DNA from 3 places in the Xanthobacter aminoxidans genome. Region 2 is predicted to be linked to each of the others. Evidence: predicted binding sites of a transcription regulator. Region 2 holds the regulator's gene; each other region holds the start of a gene.
What was found. The regulator LexA, encoded in region 2, represses DNA repair genes until DNA is damaged. The targets are predictions, from matches to a motif close to TGTTCNNNNTGTGTTCNG.
Positions count from the first base shown of each region.

Region 1 (3,272 bases), 370 kb from region 2:
TGTCGTGCCGTCCGGCGAGGAGATGCGGGCGCGCACATGGCCGGCGCCGAAGCTCTCGACATAGCTGATGCGGTGGCCGGGAAAGGCGAACACCGGCTCGGGATTGCCGGCGCCGAACGGGCCGGCGCGGGAAACGGTCTCCACCATGTCCACCGTTGCCCCGCGCGCGGTCATCGCTCCGTCGATGGAAAGGGTGCCCTCGGCGCGGGCGCGCTCCACGTCCGGCGCGAGGCGCTGCTCCAGTTCCGCGCGTAGCGCCCCGAGCTGGCGGCGCTCCACCGTGAGGCCGGCCGCCATGGCATGGCCGCCGCCCTTCACAAGGAGCCCGCTCTCCACCGCCCCGCGCACCGCGCGGCCGATGTCCACGCCGGGAATGGAGCGGCCGGAGCCGGTGCCGGTCTCACCATTGAAGGCGATGGCGAAGGCCGGGCGCTGAAAGCGCTCCTTCAGCCGCGCCGCGACCAGGCCGACGACGCCGGGGTGCCAGCCCTCGCCGCTCACCACCACCACGGCGCCCTCCTCCGAGATGCCGAGCGCCGCCTGCGCCTCGGCCTCGGCGGCGGCGAGGATGGCGCGTTCCACCTCCTGCCGCTCGGCGTTGAGACGGTCCAGCTCGGCGGCGATGCCGCGCGCCTCGGCGGGATCCTGCGTCAGCAGCAGGCGCGCGCCCAACGTCGCCTCGCCGATGCGCCCGCCGGCATTGATGCGCGGGCCGATGAGAAAGCCGAGATGGAACGGCCGCGGCGGCCCGTCGAGCCGCGCCGCGTCCATCAGCGCCGTGAGGCCGATGCGGGTGCGCCGGCGCATGGCGAGGAGCCCCTTCGCCACGAAGGCGCGGTTGAGGCCGATGAGCGGCACCACATCCGCCACCGTCGCCAGCGCCACGATGTCGAGGGCTTCCAGCAGGTCCGGCGCCGGCCGCTCGGCATTGAAATGCCCGCTCTGGCGCAGCGCCCGCACGAGGCCCACCGCCACCACGAAGGCGAGCCCGGCCGCGCAGACATGGCCGAGGCCGGAGAGGTCGTCCTCCCGGTTCGGGTTCACGATGGCGGTGGCAGGCGGCAGGGTCTCCCCCGCCTGATGGTGGTCGATGACCACCACATCCATGCCGAGCCTTTTCGCGGCCTCCAGCGGTTCGAGGGAGGTCGTGCCGCAATCCACCGTCACCAGCAGGGTCACGCCGCGCGCGGCGAGCTGCTCGATGGCCGGCACGTTCGGCCCATAGCCCTCGAAGATGCGGTCGGGAATGTGGAAGAAGGGATCGAGCCCGCCGGCCTGGAGCACACCCACCATGAGGGCGGTGGAGCAGGCGCCGTCCACGTCATAGTCGCCGAACACCGCCACCTGCTCGCCGGTCGTCACCGCGCGGGCGAGGCGCGCCACGGCGGCGGGCATGTCGGTGAGCGTGTCGGGATCGGGCAGAAGGGTGCGGATGGAGGGGTCGAGATAGCGCTCCACCTCGTCCAGCTGCACGTTGCGGGCGGCGAGTACGCGGGCCAGAAGCTCGCTGATGCCGAAGCGCTGGGCCATGGCGAGCGCCGTCTGCCCCCCGCGCACGTCCAGCCGTTCCCGCCAGGTGCGGCCGGTGGCGGAGCGGGCGACGTCGAGGAAGAGGCGATTCGGCACGGCGATGTTCACGCGCGCATGAAGCCAGAGGAGAGGCGCGGCGTCGAGCACGGGCCGGGCATGGCTCAATTGTTGCCATTCTGTTCCCCTCGCCCTCCGGCTCTGTCACTATGGGGAAATCAGGGGCCGCGGCGCCGTCCCGATTCGCGCCGGCCCTGCCGTTCTGCTATCTGGCGCCCAAACCTCCGACCTCAGAGACCCATGTCCGACAGCGATAATTCCGACGATCTCTTCGCCGCCCGCCCGCGCGGTGCCAGCAAGTCGCCTGCGCGGGAATCGACCGGCAGGGAGAGCGCGCGCGGCAAGGCCGCCGTCGTGCCCGCCATGGCGGGCGATTATACCGCCGCCCATATCGAGGTGCTGGAAGGGCTGGAGCCGGTGCGGCGCCGCCCGGGCATGTATATCGGCGGCACCGATTCCAAGGCGCTGCACCACCTCTTCGCCGAGGTGGTGGACAATTCGATGGACGAGGCCGTGGCCGGCCACGCCACCTTCATCGAGGTGCAGCTCGGTGCCGACGGCTACCTCACCGTCTCGGACAATGGCCGCGGCATCCCGGTGGAGGAGCACCCCAAGTTTCCCGGCAAGTCGGCGCTGGAGGTCATCATGACCACGCTGCACGCCGGCGGTAAGTTCGACAGCAAGGTCTACGAGACCTCCGGCGGCCTGCACGGCGTCGGCGTCTCGGTGGTCAACGCGCTCTCCGACGATCTGGAGGTGGAGATCGCGCGCAACCAGACCCTCTATCGCCAGAGCTTCTCCAAGGGCGTGCCGCAGGGGCCGCTCAAGGAAATCGGCCGCATCACCAACCGGCGCGGCACCCGCGTGCGCTTCCATCCCGATCCGGAAATCTTCGGCGCCGGCGCGCATTTTGAGCCGGCCCGCGTGTTCCGCATGGCCCGCTCCAAGGCGTACCTGTTCGGCGGCGTGGAAATCCGCTGGTCGTGCGACCCCGAGCTGCTGAAGGCCGGCGAGAACATCCCGGAGAAGACGGTCTTCCGCTTCCCCGGCGGCCTGAAGGACTATCTGGCGGCGGACCTCGAAGGCAACACGCTGGTCCATCCCGACATCTTCGCCGGCCGCATCCAGAAGACCGGCGGGCACGGCTCGGTGGAATGGGCGGTGGCGTGGGTGGCGGATGCCGACGGCAGCATCTCCTCTTACTGCAACACCATCCCCACCCCCGATGGCGGCACCCATGAGAACGGCCTCAAGGCGGTTCTGCTCAAGGGCCTGAAGGACTATTCGGAGCGCGCCGGACAGGGCAAGCGCGGCTCCGTCATCACCGGCGACGACGTGATCACCGGCTGCGCCGCCATGCTCTCCGTGTTCGTGCGCGAGCCGGAATTCCAGGGCCAGACCAAGGACCGCCTCGCCACCGCCGAGGCCGCCCGCATCGTCGAGCAGGCGCTGCGCGACCCGTTCGACCACTGGCTCGCGGCCAATCCGGTGCAGGCGAGCCGCCTGCTCGACCATGTGATCGACCGCGCCGAGGAGCGGCTGCGCCGCAAGCAGGAGAAGGAGGTCTCCCGCAAGACCGCCGTGCGCAAGCTGCGCCTGCCCGGCAAGCTCGCCGACTGCTCCAACACCGAGGCGGCCGGCTCGGAGATCTTCATCGTCGAGGGCGACTCGGCCGGCGGCTCGGC
Region 1 is NZ_JBAFUS010000002.1:764,668-767,939, reverse strand. It holds gene recJ (single-stranded-DNA-specific exonuclease RecJ) at 1-1,638, opposite strand, end outside; gene parE (DNA topoisomerase IV subunit B) at 1,828-3,272, shown strand, end outside.
Region 1: parE (DNA topoisomerase IV subunit B) is a predicted target of LexA. The motif match lies at 1,697-1,714, and genes of this name have one in related genera.

Region 2 (3,272 bases):
TCGGGCAACGACGTGCCGGCACAGCGTTCCTTCGTGATGACGGGGCTGGTGCTGGCCGGCGTGCTGGTGGGGCGACCGTCCCTGTCGCTGCGCTCGGTGGGTGTCGCGGCGGTGGTGGTGCTGGCGCTGACGCCGGAGGCGGCGCTGGACCCGGGCACGCAGATGTCCTTCGCCGCCACCCTCGCCCTCGTTGCCGCCTATGAAAGGCTTCAGCCTTTGCGGGCGATACCCCGGCCGGACGGCATCGCCGGAGCCGTAGTCTCCTGGGTGGCGGTGCTGGTGGCCGGCACGGCGCTGACTTCGCTGGTGGCGGGGTTGGCGACGGCGCCGTATGGCATCTTCCACTTCCAGCGGGTGGCGCCCTATGGGCTTCTCGCCAATCTCGCGGCGATGCCGGCCGTGTCCTTCCTTGTCATGCCGGCGGGCCTCGCGGGCGTGCTGCTGATGCCGTTCGGCTGGGACCATCTGGCCTGGCCGGTGATGGGCCGGGGCATCGAGATCATGACGGCGGTGTCCGACTGGGTGGGGACCCTGCCGGGGGCCGATATCCGCGCCGCCTTCGTCGGTGCCGGAACGCTGCTCTGGCTCTCCCTCGCGCTGCTGGCCCTCTGCCTGCTGCGGGGCGTTCTGACCCTCGCGGCGCTGGTGCCCCTCGGCCTCGCCGCGCTGGTGGCGGGAACGCCGCTGAAGCCGGACCTCCTCATCGCGCCCGATGCGCAGACGGTGGCGGTGCGGATGCCGGATGGACGGCTTTCCGTGCTCGGCGCCTCGGGCCAGAAGCTGGTGGTGGAGCAATGGCTGACGCGGGAGGGCGACCGCCGGACGGCCGGCACCAAGGACCTCGCCTCCGCCTTCCTGTGCGACCCGCTCGGCTGCACCGCGCCGCTGCCCGGCGGCGGCACCATCGCCGTCTCCCGGCGCGCGGAGAGCCTGGAGGCGGACTGCCTGAATGCCCGCATGGTCGTCACCCGCGATGCCCCGCCTCGCGCCTGCCCGGCCGAGGTGCTGACACCGGAAAAACTCGCGCGGACCGGAACGCTCGCCTTCACCCTGCGCGATGGTGCCCTCGTGGCCGAGCGAAGCCGCAGCCCCTCGGTGTCCCGGCCGTGGATGGCACCGCTGCCGCCGGACCTCGCATCCGAGCGGGGGGCGGTCGATGCGGGCGATCCGCAGGCCGACGCCACCGCTCCCTGACACGACAATTGCCAGGCGTCGGGGTGAGGGGCAACGCCTTCAAAAAAGCGCAGGCGCCCGTTGAGCGTGGACCACCGCGCCCCTCACCCCGTTCCGGATCTCCCGCGGGAGAAATAAGGATCAGTAGCGGCGCATGAGGCCGATCAGACGGCCCTGGATGCGCACGCGGTCGGGACCGAAAATGCGGGTCTCGTAGGCCGGATTGGCGGCCTCCAGCGCGATGGAGGCGCCCTTCTTGCGCAGGCGCTTGAGGGTGGCTTCCTCGTCGTCCACCAGCGCGACGATAATGTCGCCGGTGTCGGCGGAATCGCACTTGCGGATCAGCACCGTGTCGCCATCGAGGATGCCGGCCTCGATCATGCTGTCGCCGCGCACCTCAAGGGCGAAATGCTCGCCGGAGCCGAGCATCTCGGGCGGGATGTTCAGCGTATGGCTGCGGCTCTGAATGGCGGAGATGGGCGAGCCGGCGGCGATGCGGCCCATGACCGGCACCGAGACCACCTGTCCCGCCTCGTCATCCTCCGCCACGGGGCGGACCTTGCCGAGGCTGCCCTCGATGACCGAGGGCGAGAAACCCCGCCCTGCGGACCGGGCGGAGGCGAGGCCCGGCGCCACGCTGTCGGGCAGGCGGACCACCTCCAGCGCGCGGGCGCGATTGGGCAGGCGGCGGATGAAGCCGCGCTCTTCCAGAGCGGTGATGAGGCGGTGGATACCGGACTTGGAGCGCAAGTCCAGCGCTTCCTTCATCTCGTCGAAGGAGGGGGGAACACCGGTCTCCTTCAGCCGCTCATGGATGAAGCGCAGAAGGTCATATTGCTTCCGAGTGAGCATTCCCTGGCCCCGTTCCTTGCACGCACCGCCGCGGAACAGGCGCTCTCGGCCGGTCCCGATTCAAGGCGCATCCCGCCCGGTGCGCCGCGAAACAAATCATGAACAGTCTTTATCTGTTCCTTTTGTGTTCCGCAAGTGGTGAAGGCTCCGTTAAGGGCTCAATCCGCGAAGGGAATAATCTCGCAGGGGTCTCCGACGCGGCCCGCCGGGGCGAAAGGCGGGCGCACCAGAAGGCAGTCGGCGGCGGAAAGAATGCTCAGCATGGCGCTGTCCTGCGAGGTGCAGGGGATGGCGTGGATCGAGCCATCCGCCCGGCGCTCGAGGGTCGCGCGCATGAAATCGCGCCGCACGTCATTGGGCGGCAGGTCCGCCGCGAGGCGCGCCGGCACCGTCTCGGGGCCGGGGCGGGAATCGCCCTGCAGGGCGCGGATGAGGGGGACGAGGTAGACCATCCCGCAGACGTGGGACGACACCGGGTTGCCTGGCAGCCCCAGCACCCGCACGGTGCCGCGATGGCCGAACATCAGCGGCTTGCCGGGCCTGAGCGCGATCTTGTGGACCGAGAGATCGACCCCTTCCGCCTTCAGCGCCGGGGCCATGAGGTCATGATCGCCCACCGAAGCGCCACCGGAGGAGACGACGAGATCGAACTCGCCGGAGAGCGCCCGCGCCACCACGGCGCGGATGGCGGCGAGGTCGTCCTTGATGAGGCCGAGGTCGGTCACATCGGCGCCGGCGCGGCGGGCCAGTTCCGCGAGGCCGAAGGCGTTGGAGACGACGATTTCGCTGTCGTTGCCGGTGCCCTGGCCCGGCAGCACCAGCTCGTCGCCGGTCTGAAGCAGCGCGACGCGCGGGCGGCGGGCGACCGGCACCGTCGCATGGTCCATGGCGGCGGCCAGCATGATGTCGCGGCCGGTCAGCCGCCGGCCCGCGAAGAGGCCGGGCGCGTCGGCGGAAAAATCACAACCGCGCTTGCGCACGTTGCGGAGCGCGGCGGTCGGGGCCGTGGTGGTGATGGTGTCGCCCTCGCGGGAGACGTTCTCCTGAATCACCACCGTGTCGGCACCTTCCGGCACCACCGCGCCGGTGAAGATGCGCACGGCCTGCCCGGCGCCCACCGTGCCCGCGAAGGGGCGTCCGGCGGCGGATTCGCCGATGACCGCGAGGCGGGCGGGCGTCTGCGCGATATCGGCACCGCGCACGGCGTAGCCGTCCATGGCCGACATGTCGGCGGGGGGCTGGGTGCG
Region 2 is NZ_JBAFUS010000002.1:1,129,747-1,133,018, forward strand. It holds gene V5F74_RS14300 (ComEC/Rec2 family competence protein) at 1-1,194, shown strand, start outside; gene lexA (transcriptional repressor LexA) at 1,315-2,025, opposite strand; gene V5F74_RS14310 (molybdopterin molybdotransferase MoeA) at 2,184-3,272, opposite strand, start outside.

Region 3 (3,272 bases), on a different contig from region 2:
GCGCCCGCGCGGAAAAAGGCTCAGCACCACATTGCCCGCATGGAAGAAGGCGACATTGCCGGCTTCTCCTTCTCCGGCCTTGCTCTCCACAAGGCCGAGGGCGCGATAGAAGGCGGCGGCGCGCGACAGGTCGGAAACGCCGAGCGTGACGAGGTGGAGTCTGAGATCGGGGGCGGTCATGCTGGGGCTCTTCAAGCGAACAGGTCGAGCTGCTCGCCCGCCTGCTTGGGGTGGCGGAAGTGTGCGGTGGTCAGCTTCAGTCCCCGCCCCGCGAGGCCGAGGCGGCGGGCGGCGATCTCGAACCTGCGGCCCACCGTCCAGGCATAGGGGCCTTCCCCCCGCCCTCGCTTGCCGAAGGTGGAGTCGTAATCCTTGCCGCCGTGCATCTGGCGGATGAGGTTCAGCACGTGGCGGGCCTTGTCCGGGAAATTGGCCACCAGCCATTCCCGGAACAGGTCGGCGATCTCCAGCGGCAGGCGCAGCATCACATAGCCGGCCTCGGATGCTCCTGCGGCCTTGGCAGCGTCGAGGATGCGCTCGATCTCCATGTCGTTCAGCGCCGGGATCAGCGGCGCGGTGAGGACCGCGGTGGGGATGCCGGCGTCGGCGAGCCGGCGGATGGTGCCGAGGCGCACATGGGGACTGGCGGCGCGTGGCTCCATGGTACGGGACAGGTGCGGGTCGAGCGTGGTCATGGAGATGGCGACCTTGGCGAGGCCCTTTTCCGCCATGGGCCCGAGGATGTCGATGTCGCGCACCACCAGCGCCGATTTGGTGACGATGCCCACCGGATGGCCGAAGTCCGCCAGCACCTCCAGGATGCGCCGCGTCAGCTCATAGCGCCGCTCGATGGGTTGGTAGGGATCGGTATTGGTCCCCATGGCGATGACGCGCGGCTTGTAGGAGGGGTGCGACAGCTCCCGCGCCAGCAGTTCCGGCGCGTCCGGCTTCACGAACAGCTTGGTCTCGAAGTCGAGCCCGGCGGAGAGGCCCTGATAGGCGTGGGTGGGCCGCGCGAAGCAATAGATGCAGCCGTGCTCGCAGCCCCGATAGGCATTGATGGAGCGGTCGAAGGCGATGTCGGGGGACTGGTTGCGGGTGATGATGGTGCGCGCCCGCTCTTCCGTCACCTCGGTGCGGAAGGGCGGGAGGTCTTCCAGCGTCTGCCAGCCGTCGTCGAACAGCACGCGGGCGGCGGGCTCGAAGCGCCCGGCGGCATTGGAGACCGCGCCCCGGCCGCGCCGTCGTTCCGCCTCGACGCCGGTCCCGACCTCGCCGTCCAGCGCGGGCGGCAGGGCAGGGGGCGGAGCTCGGCGTTCCTCGGCGAGCCGGCCCATGATCCGATCGCTCCGGGTTTTCACCGGCGGCGAGGCGATGCGGGCGTCGCCGGACGCAGCCTTTGGCTGTGCCGCCTTGGCGGGAGCCGTTTTGGCAGGAACAGCCTTGGCAGGAACGGCCTTGGGCGATGCCGTCCTGGCGGCCTTCAGGGCGGGAGCGATCGGCGCGGCAATTGGTCCCCCCGGAACGGGCGGGGCGGCTGTGCGCGGGCCGTGGGAATCGGATGCGGGGCTCATGCTCAAAAAGCTAGCACCGAAAACGGAACATAACAAGAACATGTGGCGCGACGCGAGGGGCTCGCGGGCCACGCCGTTCAATCTGGCATACTGTACACCAGAAGGCAGTTGCCAGACATTCCCATCTCCGGTAAAGGCGTCAGAAGACGCTTAGGAGCAGGGGGATAAGATGGCTGAACACGCCACGATCGAATACGCCACGGCAGACGGTAACGATTATCCCGAGCACGAGCGCACCTACGCCATGTTCACCGCCCTCGCCAAGTGGGGCACCATCGGCGTTGCTGCCATCCTCGTCCTGATGTGGATTTTCCTCCTCTGACCCGCTGAGCGGCCGGAGCACCGGAGACATCAAGAAATGAAAATCGCTGTTCCCGCCGAGATCGATCTCGGCGAGCCGAGGGTTGGCGCGACCCCGGATACGGTGAAGCGTCTCGTCGCACTGGGCGCATCCGTGACCGTGGAGAGCGGCGCGGGCGTGAAGTCCGGCATTCTCGATTCCGACTTCGTGGCGGCAGGAGCCACCATCGCCCCGTCGGCGGCGGATGCGCTGAACGGCGCCGAAGTCGTACTGAAGGTTCGCCGGCCGACGGAAGCCGAACTTTCGTCGTACAAGCCCGGCGCCCTGGTCCTCGCCATCATGGATCCCTATGGCAATGACGCGGCACTCGCCGCCATGGCCAATGCCGGGATCGCCTCCTTCGCCATGGAGCTGATGCCCCGCATCACCCGTGCGCAGGTGATGGACGTGCTCTCCTCGCAGGCGAACCTCGCCGGCTATCGCGCGGTGATCGACGCGGCCGCCGAGTTCACCCGCGCCCTGCCGCAGATGATGACCGCCGCCGGCACCGTTCCGGCCGCGCGCGTCTTCGTCATGGGCGCCGGCGTCGCGGGCCTCCAGGCCATCGCGACGGCCCGCCGCCTCGGCGCCATCGTGACCGCCACCGACGTGCGGCCCGCCGCCAAGGAACAGGTCGCCTCGCTGGGCGCCAAGTTCGTCGCGGTGGAGGACGAGGAGTTCAAGCAGGCCGAGACCGCCGCCGGATACGCCAAGCCCATGTCGGCGGAGTATCAGGCCAAGCAGGCTGCCCTCGTCGCCGAGCACATCAAGAAGCAGGACATCGTCATCACCACCGCCCTGATCCCGGGCCGGCCTGCGCCGCGCCTCGTGACGGCGGAGATGGTGGCCTCCATGAAGCCGGGTTCCGTGCTGGTCGACCTCGCGGTCGAGCGCGGCGGCAACGTCGCCGGTGCGGTGGCGGGGCAGGTGGTCGAGGTGAACGGCGTGAAGATCGTCGGTCATCTCAACGTGCCGGGCCGCATCGCCGCCTCGGCCTCGCCGCTCTACGCCAAGAACCTGTTCAACTTCTTCGAGACGATGGTGGACAAGGCGTCGAAGGCGCTGGCCGTCAAGTGGGACGACGAGCTGGTGAAGGCCACGCTCCTCACCCGTGACGGCGCCGTCGTGCATCCGAACTTCGCACCCAAGAATCCCGCAGCGACCAGCGAGGGAGCGGCCTGATGAATCCCGCCACAGCCCAGACCGCGGCGGATGCCGCAATGCAGGCCCGCACCGCCGCCGAGATCGCGCGGCAGGCAGCGGAAGCCGCGCAGCTCTATGCCGACCAGGCGGCCTCCGCCCTCGGCGCGGCGGCCCATGCGGCGACCGGAGGGGCCATCGACCCCTTCGTGTTCCGC
Region 3 is NZ_JBAFUS010000001.1:1,410,424-1,413,695, reverse strand. It holds gene V5F74_RS06340 (VOC family protein) at 1-180, opposite strand, end outside; gene V5F74_RS06335 (PA0069 family radical SAM protein) at 192-1,337, opposite strand; gene V5F74_RS06330 (aa3-type cytochrome c oxidase subunit IV) at 1,744-1,896, shown strand; gene V5F74_RS06325 (Re/Si-specific NAD(P)(+) transhydrogenase subunit alpha) at 1,933-3,096, shown strand; gene V5F74_RS06320 (proton-translocating transhydrogenase family protein) at 3,096-3,272, shown strand, end outside.
Region 3: V5F74_RS06335 (PA0069 family radical SAM protein) is a predicted target of LexA. The motif match lies at 1,598-1,615, and genes of this name have one in related genera.